3 regions of the Variovorax sp. 01T432 genome follow, and region 2 is predicted to be linked to each of the others. Evidence: predicted binding sites of a transcription regulator. Region 2 holds the regulator's gene; each other region holds the start of a gene.
The links. Region 2 encodes sigma-54, which starts transcription at its own class of promoters, with help from an activator protein. Its sites were predicted from a motif close to TGGCANGNAANCTGCTTT; they were not measured.
Positions count from the first base shown of each region.

Region 1: AC1DNF_RS18705 (DUF1028 domain-containing protein) is a predicted target of sigma-54. The motif match lies at 1,788-1,805, and genes of this name have one in related genera.
Region 3: hmpA (NO-inducible flavohemoprotein) is a predicted target of sigma-54. The motif match lies at 1,597-1,614, and genes of this name have one in related genera.

Region 1 covers NZ_JBFTPS010000024.1:6,328-9,599, forward strand. Annotated here, with positions in the region: gene AC1DNF_RS18690 (HsdM family class I SAM-dependent methyltransferase) at 1-534, opposite strand, end outside; gene AC1DNF_RS18695 (hypothetical protein) at 515-697, shown strand; gene AC1DNF_RS18700 (M14 family metallopeptidase) at 832-1,767, shown strand; gene AC1DNF_RS18705 (DUF1028 domain-containing protein) at 1,871-2,578, shown strand; gene AC1DNF_RS18710 (ABC transporter ATP-binding protein) at 2,592-3,272, shown strand, end outside.
Region 2 covers NZ_JBFTPS010000070.1:14,459-17,730, reverse strand. Annotated here, with positions in the region: gene AC1DNF_RS31875 (sensor histidine kinase) at 1-1,274, shown strand, start outside; gene AC1DNF_RS31870 (RNA polymerase factor sigma-54) at 1,299-2,888, opposite strand; gene lptB (LPS export ABC transporter ATP-binding protein) at 2,998-3,272, opposite strand, start outside.
Region 3 covers NZ_JBFTPS010000015.1:116,387-119,658, reverse strand. Annotated here, with positions in the region: gene norR (nitric oxide reductase transcriptional regulator NorR) at 1-1,503, opposite strand, end outside; gene hmpA (NO-inducible flavohemoprotein) at 1,650-2,837, shown strand; gene AC1DNF_RS14220 (NnrS family protein) at 2,852-3,272, shown strand, end outside.

The sequences.
Region 1 (3,272 bases), on a different contig from region 2:
GAAGCCGCGCCGCTGCCGCTTGCCTTCGACCTCGGCCTCGACGATGGCCGCTGGCGAGGAATTGGCGAGCCGCATGTGGTTGTAGGCCGCCACCAGGAAGCCGGCCGTGCCCGCGGCCGGGTCGTAGATGGTCTCGCCGACCTGGGGGTCCACCATGCCGGTGATGCCGCGGATGATGTGGCGCGGCGTGCGGAACTGGCCCAGCTCGCCGGCCTGCTTGATCTGCCGCAGCACGTGCTCGAAGAGGTCGCCCTTCGTGTCGGCGTCGGCCTCGTCCAGCCGCAGGCCGTCGACGAGGCGGATCACCTGCTCGAGCACCGTCGGCTCGTTGATGCCCAGGCGCGCGCCGAGCATGAAGTTGTGCGCCGCCGCCTCGCCGAGTTCGGTGAAGAAGGGGAAGACCTCGTCGCGCACGAAACGCGTCAGCACTTCGCCCTCCATGGCCCGGCTCCAGACCGACCAGCGGAACAGGCTGCGCGGGATGCTGGGGTTGCCGGCCGCCGCCTCCAGCACCTTGCCGCTCGTTCTCGGCATCGATGCCTTCGACGAGATAGAAGAAGAAAAGAAAGGCGAGCTGCTCGGCGTTGCTCACGGGGTCCGGTTAGCCGCCGCCAAAGAGGTAGTCGCGGATCTGGTCGATGGACCGTCGCATGTCAGCGGTCAGGGGCATGGGGCAAGGCGCGTGAATTGCTTGTGATGGTGGATCGCGAGTCTACGGGCCAAATCGGTGCTTCCATCGACCCCGGGTTACAGCCATGGCGCCGTTTTGCCGGCTGTAGGACACTCGTGGCCCGACTCGACAAACACACGCCCCGAAGCGAACAGATCCCCATGACCCAGAACCCGCCTCCACTCGAAGTGCTGCCGCGCGACCTTTCTTCTTACCGCCAGGGCAACACCGGTGTCGACTACGTGCACCGTTTCGAATCCGGCAAGCCGGGGCCGCATGTGCTGATCAATGCGCTGACCCATGGCAACGAGATCTGCGGCATGGTCGCCGCCACCCACCTGCTCGACACCGGCGTGCGTCCGAAGATCGGCACGCTGACGGTGAGCTTCGCGCACATCGAGGCGTACAACGCCTTCGACCCGGAGAAGCCCTTCGACAACCGCCAGATCGTCCACAACCTCAACCGCATCTGGTCCGACGAATGGCTCGACGGCCCCGAGGACAGCCCCGAACTGCGCCGCGCGCGCGAACTGCGCCCGGTGGTGGCCGCGGCCGATCACATCCTCGACATCCACTCGACCAGCCAGGACGTGGTGCCTTTCTGGGTCTACCCCGACTTCGCCCGCAATGCCGACGTGGCGCTGGCGATCGGGCTGCCCGCCGTGCATCTGGTCATGCCCAATGGCCTCGGCTCGGGCACGCCGCTGATCCAGCACGGCCTGCATGCCGGCGCCGATGCGCCGGGCGCGGCGATGGTGGTCGAGTGCGGGCAGCACTTCAAGCGCTCGGCCTCCGATCTGGCGACCGCGGTGACGATGCGTTTCCTCGCGCACTTCGGCCTGGTCGACAAGGATCCGGCAGCCGCCGCACCCCCGGCGCAGCGGCGGTTCCAGCTGCTGGAAACGCACATGGTCAAGTCCGCGGACTTCGCCTTCGTGCGCCCGCTGGTCGGCTTCGAGACCTTCGCCAAGGGCGAGCTGATCGCGACCAACGGCCCGGACGAGATCCGCGCGCCCTGCGACGACTGCACGATCTTCATGCCCACGCGCGCGCCGATCGTCGGGCGCGAAGCGGTGTACCTCACGAGGCCGATATGAGCGGGCGCCGCGCGGCCCCATGGCATGTCTCTTGCGACACGACACGCATGTCGTTCAACTCGAGATCAGCCGTGGGCCTCCGGTCGGAATCCGTGGCGTCCCGATGACCTGGTCGATCCTGGCACGCGATGGCCAGGGGCATCTCGGTGTGGCGATCGCCAGCCGCTTCTTCGCCGTGGGCGCGCTGTGCGTGCACACGCGCAGGGGCGTGGGCGCCCTGGCCACGCAGGCCCTGATGAACCCCTTGTACGGAAGTGCCGGCCTTGCGCTGCTGGAGGCCGGCCACTCCGCGGACGAGGCGGTGAAGACGCTCGTCGGCGGCGACGCGGGCCGCGCCCATCGCCAGCTGCACATGCTGCCGGCCTCGGGCCCGGCGGCGGCTTCCACCGGGGCGTCCTGCATCGACTGGTGCGGCCACCGGGTGTTGGAAGACTTCAGCGTGGCGGGCAACATGCTCGCCGGACCGCAGGTGATCGAGGCGACGGCCCAGGCCTACCTCGAAGCGCAGGGGCTGCCCCTGGCCGAGCGCCTGCTCGCCGCGATGGCCGCGGGTGAAGCCGCGGGCGGCGACAAGCGCGGCAAGCAGGCGGCGGCGCTGCGCATCCATGCGGACGAGGACTACCCCCAGCTCGACATCCGTGTCGACGACCACGAGGAGCCGATCCTCGAGCTGCAACGCCTCCATGCCAAGAGTCTCGAACGCTACCAGCCCTTCATGGCCTGCCTGGCCGGGCGCCACGATGCCGTGGGCCTGACCGACCGCGCCGAGATCGAGGCGCGCATCGAGCGCTTTCACGCCTCCCAACGATAGACGCGGAATCCGAATGACGGCATTGCTCGAGGTGCGCGACTTGCGCACGCATTTCACGACCGACGAGGGCGAGTTCCCGGCCGTCGACGGTGTCAGTTTCTCCGTCGAGGCCGGACGCACGCTCGCGATCGTGGGCGAGTCCGGCTGCGGCAAGAGCGTGACCTCGCTGTCGATCATGGGCCTGGTGCCGAATCCGCCCGGGCGCATCCGCGGCGGCTCCATCCGCTTCGAGGGCCGCGAGCTGGTCGGCGCCCCGAAGCGCGAGATGCAGGACCTGCGCGGCAACGGCATGGCGATGATCTTCCAGGAGCCGATGTCCTCGCTGAACCCGGTGTTCACCATCGGCGAGCAGATCGTCGAAGGCCTCATGCGGCACCGCAGGATCCATCGGGCCGAGGCCCGGGAGCGCGCGCTCGCGATGCTGGGCAAGGTGCGCATTCCGGCGCCCGAGCAGCGCTTTCACGAGCACCCGCACAAGCTCTCGGGCGGCATGCGGCAGCGCGCGATGATCGCGATGGCGCTGGCCTGCGAGCCGCGCCTGCTGATCGCCGACGAGCCGACCACCGCGCTCGACGTGACGATCCAGGCGCAGATCCTCGATCTCATGCGCGAGCTGCAGCGCGAGACGGGCACGGCGATCATCCTGATCACGCACGATCTCGGCGTGGTCGCCGAAGTGGCCGACGAGGTGGTG
Region 2 (3,272 bases):
CGCCGCCGATGGTGGCGCTGTCGGTGCTGGGGGTCGGGCTGCTCGCGATGGTGTGGAAACTGGTGGCGGAGCGTTCTCGCCAGTTGGAGGAGAACATCGGCCTGCGGCACAACGAGAGCACGCTGCGCGAGCAGGCGCTGGCCGGACTGCGCGAATCGCAGCAGGCGCAGGCCGACCGCCTGCGCTTCTTCTCGGCGGCCAACCATGACCTTCGCCAGCCGGTGATGGCGATGGGTCTCCAGGCCGAGGTGCTGCGCCACCAGTTGAACGCCGGCGAGGACATGGCGACGGTACAGCACACGGTCGCCTCGCTCTCGCGGGCGCAGCAGGCGCTCGAAGGGCTGACCAACCAGCTCCTGGAGATCGGGCGCATCGAGGCGGCGGCCGATCCCATCACGCCGGTCGCGGTGGCCCTGGGACCCTTGATGCACGAATTCGCGCGCCAGGGCGGCGGTGGCCGGGTGCGGGTGCGCTGCCCGGACGGCGCGGTGGCGTGGACCGACGCCGTGGCGCTGCGGCGCATTCTCGGCAACCTGATGGACAACGCGCTCAAGTTCACGCCGCGCGGCCGCGTGCTGCTGGCCTGTCGGCGCCGCAGCAACGGCTGGCGCGTGGAAGTGCGCGACGCGGGCATCGGCATCGCGCCGGACGCGCAGGAGCGCGTGTTCGGCGATTTCGAGCAGGTGGGCAACGTGGAGCGCAATCTGCAACGCGGCCACGGGCTGGGCCTCGCGATCGTGCGGCGCCTGGCGCAGCGGCTGGACGTGCAGGTGACGCTGCGTTCGAGGCTCGGACGGGGCTCGGTATTCGGATTCACGCTGCCGGCCGCGCCGGTGCATGCTGCCGTGCTGCCGGTGGCAGCCCCGGCGGGGGATGCGATGGATCACGCGACGCACGCATCACGACCGCTGCGCCCCGGGCTTGCCGTGCTGGTGGTGGAAGACAACGCGGTGGTGGCCGACAGCATCGCCGCGCTGCTGCGCCTGTGGAACGCGCGGCCGCGCGTGTACGGAAGCGCGGCCGAGGCACTCGCGCTGGCCGACCTGCACGCCATTGACTTCGCACTGTGCGACATCCGCCTGCCGGGCGCGCTCGACGGCATCGCACTGGCCCGCGAACTGCAGCGGCAAAGGCCGGAACTGGCGATCGCCCTGGTGTCGGCCGACATCGACGAAGCGACACGGCAGCTGGCCGAGGCGCGCGGCTGGCACGCGCTGCGCAAGCCCGTGCAGCCGGCCGCGCTGCGTGCGGTGTTGCAGCTGGCGCGCGTCTGACCGGCGGCTTGCGGCCGGACGCTCCTAGAGGGCCTTGCGCAGATTGGCTGGCGCGATGCGCAATGCTTCCCGGTACTTCGCCACTGTGCGGCGAGCGCATTCGATGCCTTGCTCCTTGAGCATCTCCGAGAGCTGGCTGTCGGACAGCGGCTTCTTGAGATCCTCGGCGCTCACGAACTGCTTGATCAAGGCGCGCACCGCGGTACTCGACGCGTTGCCGCCGGTCTCGGTGCCGAGCGCGGAGCCGAAGAAATACTTGAGTTCGACAGTGCCGTAGGGCGTCGCCATGTACTTGGCGGTGGTCACCCGGCTGATGGTCGACTCGTGAAGGCCCAGCTCGTCGGCGATCTCGCGCAGCACCAGCGGACGCATCGCCAGCTCGCCGTGCACGAAGAAGCTCTTCTGCCGCTCGACGATGGCGTTGGACACGCGCAGGATGGTGTCGAAGCGCTGCTGGATGTTCTTGATGAACCAGCGCGCCTCCTGCAGGCGCTGCGACAGCGCCTGGCTGCCCTCGCCCTTGTGCTGCCTGAGCGCGCCGGCATAGATGTCGTGCACGCGCAGGCGGGGCATCACCTCGGGATTGAGCATGACGCGGAACTTGGCGTTGGTGCCGTTGCCTACGCGCGTGACGATCACGTCCGGCACGACGACGTTGCGCTCGACATCCACGAAGCGGCGGCCCGGCTTGGGTTCGAGCCGGGCGATGAGTTGCAGGGCGGCGCGGACTTCTTCCTCGTTGCTGCGGGTGAGCGTGGCCAGGCGCTTGAAGTCGCGCCGGGCGAGCAGCTCCATCGGCTGTTTGCAGATCGCGAGGGCGGTCTTGCGCACCTGGGCCTCGTCGGGGCTTTCGCCCTCGTGGGCGAGGGCCCTCAGCTGGATGCTGAGGCACTCGCCGAGGTTGCGCGCGCCGACGCCGACCGGCTCCAGGCTTTGCAGCAAGCCGAGCGCGACCTGGAAGTGGTGCACCAGATCGTCGAACTGGTCGTTGTCGTCGCCCGCCAGGCCCGAGGCGAGGGCGGGCAGCGAGTCTTCGAGGTAGCCGTCGTCGTTGAGGGATTCGATCAGGAAGCGCAGGGCGGCGCGGTCGTTCTCGTTGAGGCGCAGGCCCAGCGCCTGGCGATGCAGGAAGGACTGCAGCGATTCCTGGCTGCGCGCGAGTTCGGTCGCATCGGTGCGCTCGTCGTCGCCGAGGTTGTTGGCACGCGCGGGAGCGTCGCCGCCCCATTCGGTATCGTCGGGCGCGAGGTCGATGGTGCCGTCGCCTTCCCAGTCGGGTTCGCCGTCGGCGGTATCGGTGGTGGAGGCGGCCTCGGTCTCGGCCGGGCTTGCGACAGCGGCCTCGGCCACGGAGGCCGACGGCCCGGCGCTGAATTCGCCCTCGCCCTCGGCCAGGCGGTCGTCATCGCGCACCGGCGCATCGGCCGACTCCAGGCCGAATTCCTCGCGCGTGGCTTCCTCGGCGGTGCGCTCGAGGAAGGGGTTGTCGTCGAGCATCTGCTCGACTTCCTGGCTCAATTCGAGCGTGGACAGCTGCAGCAGCCGGATCGACTGCTGAAGCTGCGGCGTCAGGGCGAGATGCTGCGATACGCGCAGCGAAAGACCTTGCTTCATGGCGCACGACAACAAGTGAGGCCGCCGCACACGGCCGCGCGATGCGGCCGGCCCGTCCCCGGCAGGGGGTCGGCGAGGCACGATGTGCGGAGCCTGGGGGTAAGCAACATTACATCCGGAAGTGTTCGCCCAGGTACACCCTTCGCACCTCGGCGTTGTCGACGATCTCCGAAGGCGTGCCTTGTGCCAGCACATGCCCGTCGCTGATGATGAATGCGTGATCGCAGATGCCCAGCGTTTCACGCACATTGTGGTCGGTGATGAGAACGCCGATGCCGCGTTCCTTCAGGAAACTGATGATCCGCTGGATCTCGATCACCGCGATCGGGTCGATGCCGGCGAAGGGCTCGTCGAGCAGGATGAAGCGCGGTTGTGTGGCGAGGG
Region 3 (3,272 bases), on a different contig from region 2:
GTTGAAGTCGTTGCGCGCCAATGCCGACTCCACCAGTTCGCGCTCCAGCGTGGCCACGGCATCGCGCAGGCCCTGCCCTTCACTCAGGCGCGCCGGCGCGGGCTGCGCGCCCAGCAAGGCCTCGGGAGCCTCGCTCGCGGTGACGGCCGGGCGATGGTCGGCTCCCGGCAGGTCGAGATCGCCCGCCGAAAGACTCAGGATGCGCGGGCGCTGCGGCTGGCGGCCCAGCGCCTTCAACACGGTGCGCCCGAGCAGATGCTCCAGCTCGCGCACATTGCCGGGCCAGTCGTAGGCGAGCAGCGCGGCCTGGGCGCTCGCGTCCAGCCGCAGGCCGCCCAGGCCCAGCCGCGAGCGGTTCTCCTCCAGGAAGAAGCCGCTGAGCAGCAGCATGTCGCGCCCGCGCTCGCGCAGGGGCGGCACGCGCACCGGGTAGACGCTCAGGCGGTGATAGAAATCCGCGCGCAGCCGCCCTGCCCGCACTTCGTCGGCCAGGTTGCGGTTGCTCGCGGCGATGAGGCGCACGTCGACGCGGTGTTCGCGGTCCGATCCAAGCCTCTGCAGCTGGCCGCTTTGCAGCACGCGCAGCAGCTTGGCCTGCGCCTGCAGCGGCAGCTCGCCCACTTCGTCCAGGAACAGCGTGCCGCCGTCGGCCAACTCGAACTTGCCGGGACGCTCGGCGACCGCACCCGTGAACGCGCCCCTCACATGGCCGAAGAGCTCGCTTTCGACCAGGGTGTCGGGCAACGCGGCGCAATTGAGGCTGATCATGGGCCGCGACGCGCGGGACGAGCCCGCGTGCAGCGCCTCGGCGACCAGTTCCTTGCCGACGCCGGTCTCGCCCTGGATCAGCACGGCCAGTTCGCTGGCACTGACGAGTTCGATCTCCTTTTGAAGCTGGCGCATCGCCGGGCTGCGCCCGAGCAGGGTGCGTTCGCGAGGCGTCGCCGCCAGGCGGTAGCCCTCGGCGCGAAGGCTCTCGTGCTCCACGCGCGACTTGAGCTGCTCGATGCGATTCACCACGCTGACGGTGGCGGCGGCCAGGCTGCCGAAGGATTCCAGCGCGGCCAGGTCGACGCTGGAGAAGCGACCCGGCGTCAGCGCATCGAGCGTCAACAATCCCCAGGGCTTTTCCTCCAGATGGATGACACAGCCCACGCAGTCGTGCACCGGCAGATGGCCGTCCAGGCCGTCAACCAGGCCGTCGTAGGGGTCGGGCAAGGCGCTGTCGGCCGGGAAGCGCATGGGCCCGTCGGCCTCGAGCAAGGCCGCGAAGCGCGGATGCTCCTCGACACGGAAACGCCGGCCCAGCGTGTCGCTGCTCAAGCCGTCCACGGCCAGGGGCAGAAGCCAGCCCTCTTCCAGGCGAAGCAGGGCCACGGCATCGCAGGGCAGGAGGATGCGCAAGGCCTCCAGCAGGCGCCGATAGCGTTCGGCCGCGGGCAGCTCGCGCGCAATGTCGGCGACCAGCGGGACCAGCGCCTGGAGCAGAGGATGGGACGTCATTTCGACACGAATCGAGTCATGATGACCTCATGGTAACCGTGTCACATTGACATCTTCGTCCGCTAAGCCATTGATCTTTCAAGAAGCGCCCCCTGGAACGGCGATTGCAATGAATAACTCGTCATTCACCGCTTCAAGGATTCTCAATGCTGACAGGACAACAGAAGTCCATCATTTCCGCCACCGTGCCGCTGCTCGAAACCGGCGGCGAGGCGCTCACCACGCATTTCTACAAGATTCTCCTGGGGGAGCATCCGGAGGTGCGCCCCCTCTTCAACCAGGCCAACCAAGCCAGCGGCGAGCAGCCGCGCGCGCTCGCCAATGGCGTGCTCATGTACGCGCGCAACATCGACCGGCTCGAAGCGCTCGGCGATCTCGCCGCGCAGATCGTCAACAAGCATGTCTCGCTGCAGATCCTGCCGGAACACTACCCCGTCGTCGGCGCCTGCCTGCTGCGGGCGATCCGGGAAGTGCTCAGCGCGGAAGTCGCGACGGACGAAGTGATCGCGGCCTGGGCCGCCGCGTACGGGCAGCTGGCCGACATGCTGATCGGCGCCGAGAAGCAGGTCTATGACAGCAAGGCGCAGGCCGCAGGCGGCTGGCGCGGCGAACGCGAATTCAAGGTCGCGCGCAAGGAGGCCGAGAGCGAAGAAATCACCTCCTTCTACCTGGCCCCGGCCGACGGCAAGCCGGTGCTCGACTTCCAGCCGGGCCAGTACATCGGGCTGCGGCTCTTCGTCGACGGGCAGGAGATTCGCCGCAATTATTCGCTCTCCGCCGCGCCCAACGGTCAGACCTACCGCATCAGCGTCAAGCGCGAGAACGGCGGCCTCGCGTCCAACCACCTGCATGACGACGTGCAGGTGGGAAGCTCGATCCAGGTGTTCCCGCCCTCGGGCATGTTCACGCTGGCCGATACCGACCGGCCCCTGGTGCTGATCAGCGGCGGCGTGGGCATCACGCCGACGCTGGCGATGCTGGAGGCCGCCCTGCAGACCTCGCGGCTGGTGCACTTCATCCACTTCGCCCGCGACCGCGGCGTGCATGCGTTTCGCCACACGATCGACGCGCTCGCGCGCAAGCACCCGCAGCTGGAGCGCTTCTATTGCTATGACGAAGCACCGCAAGACGGGGCCGAGGCACCGCACGCGGTCGGCCGCGTCAGCACGCAACAGCTTGCACAGTGGCTTCCCGGCAAGGCGAGCGAGATCGATGCGTACTTCCTCGGGCCCAAGCCCTTCATGAAGCAGGTCCGCAAGTCGCTGCGCGCGCTGGGCGTCCCGGACCCGCAGGTGCGCTACGAGTTCTTCGGGCCGGCTTCGGCGCTGGAATAGGCGGGGCTGCAAGAATGGCCGAGCTGTTGCGAATCCAGGAGCCCGCCAGGGCGCCACGCGCGAAGGCCAGCCTGCAGGCCTTCCTCGGCCTGGCCTTTCGGCCGCTATACCTGGCGGGGTGCGGCTGGGCCGCGATCGCGATCGGGCTGTGGGTCTTCGCGCCCCAGTGGATCGCCCAGCCGCTCCTGGGCATCGCGTGGCATGCGCACGAGATGCTGTGGGGCTTCATCGCGACCATCGCGGTGGGCTTCCTGCTGACGGCCGGCGCCAACTGGACGGGCATCAATCCCTTGCACGGCAAGCCGCTCGCCGGGCTGTGCATGCTGTGGCTGGCCGCGCGGCTCGGCTTCCTGGCCGGAGGCCGGACCCTGTTCTTCCTGGCCGCGGCCTGCGAGCTGGCCTTCTTCATTCTGGCCGCGGCGGCGCTGCTGCGCG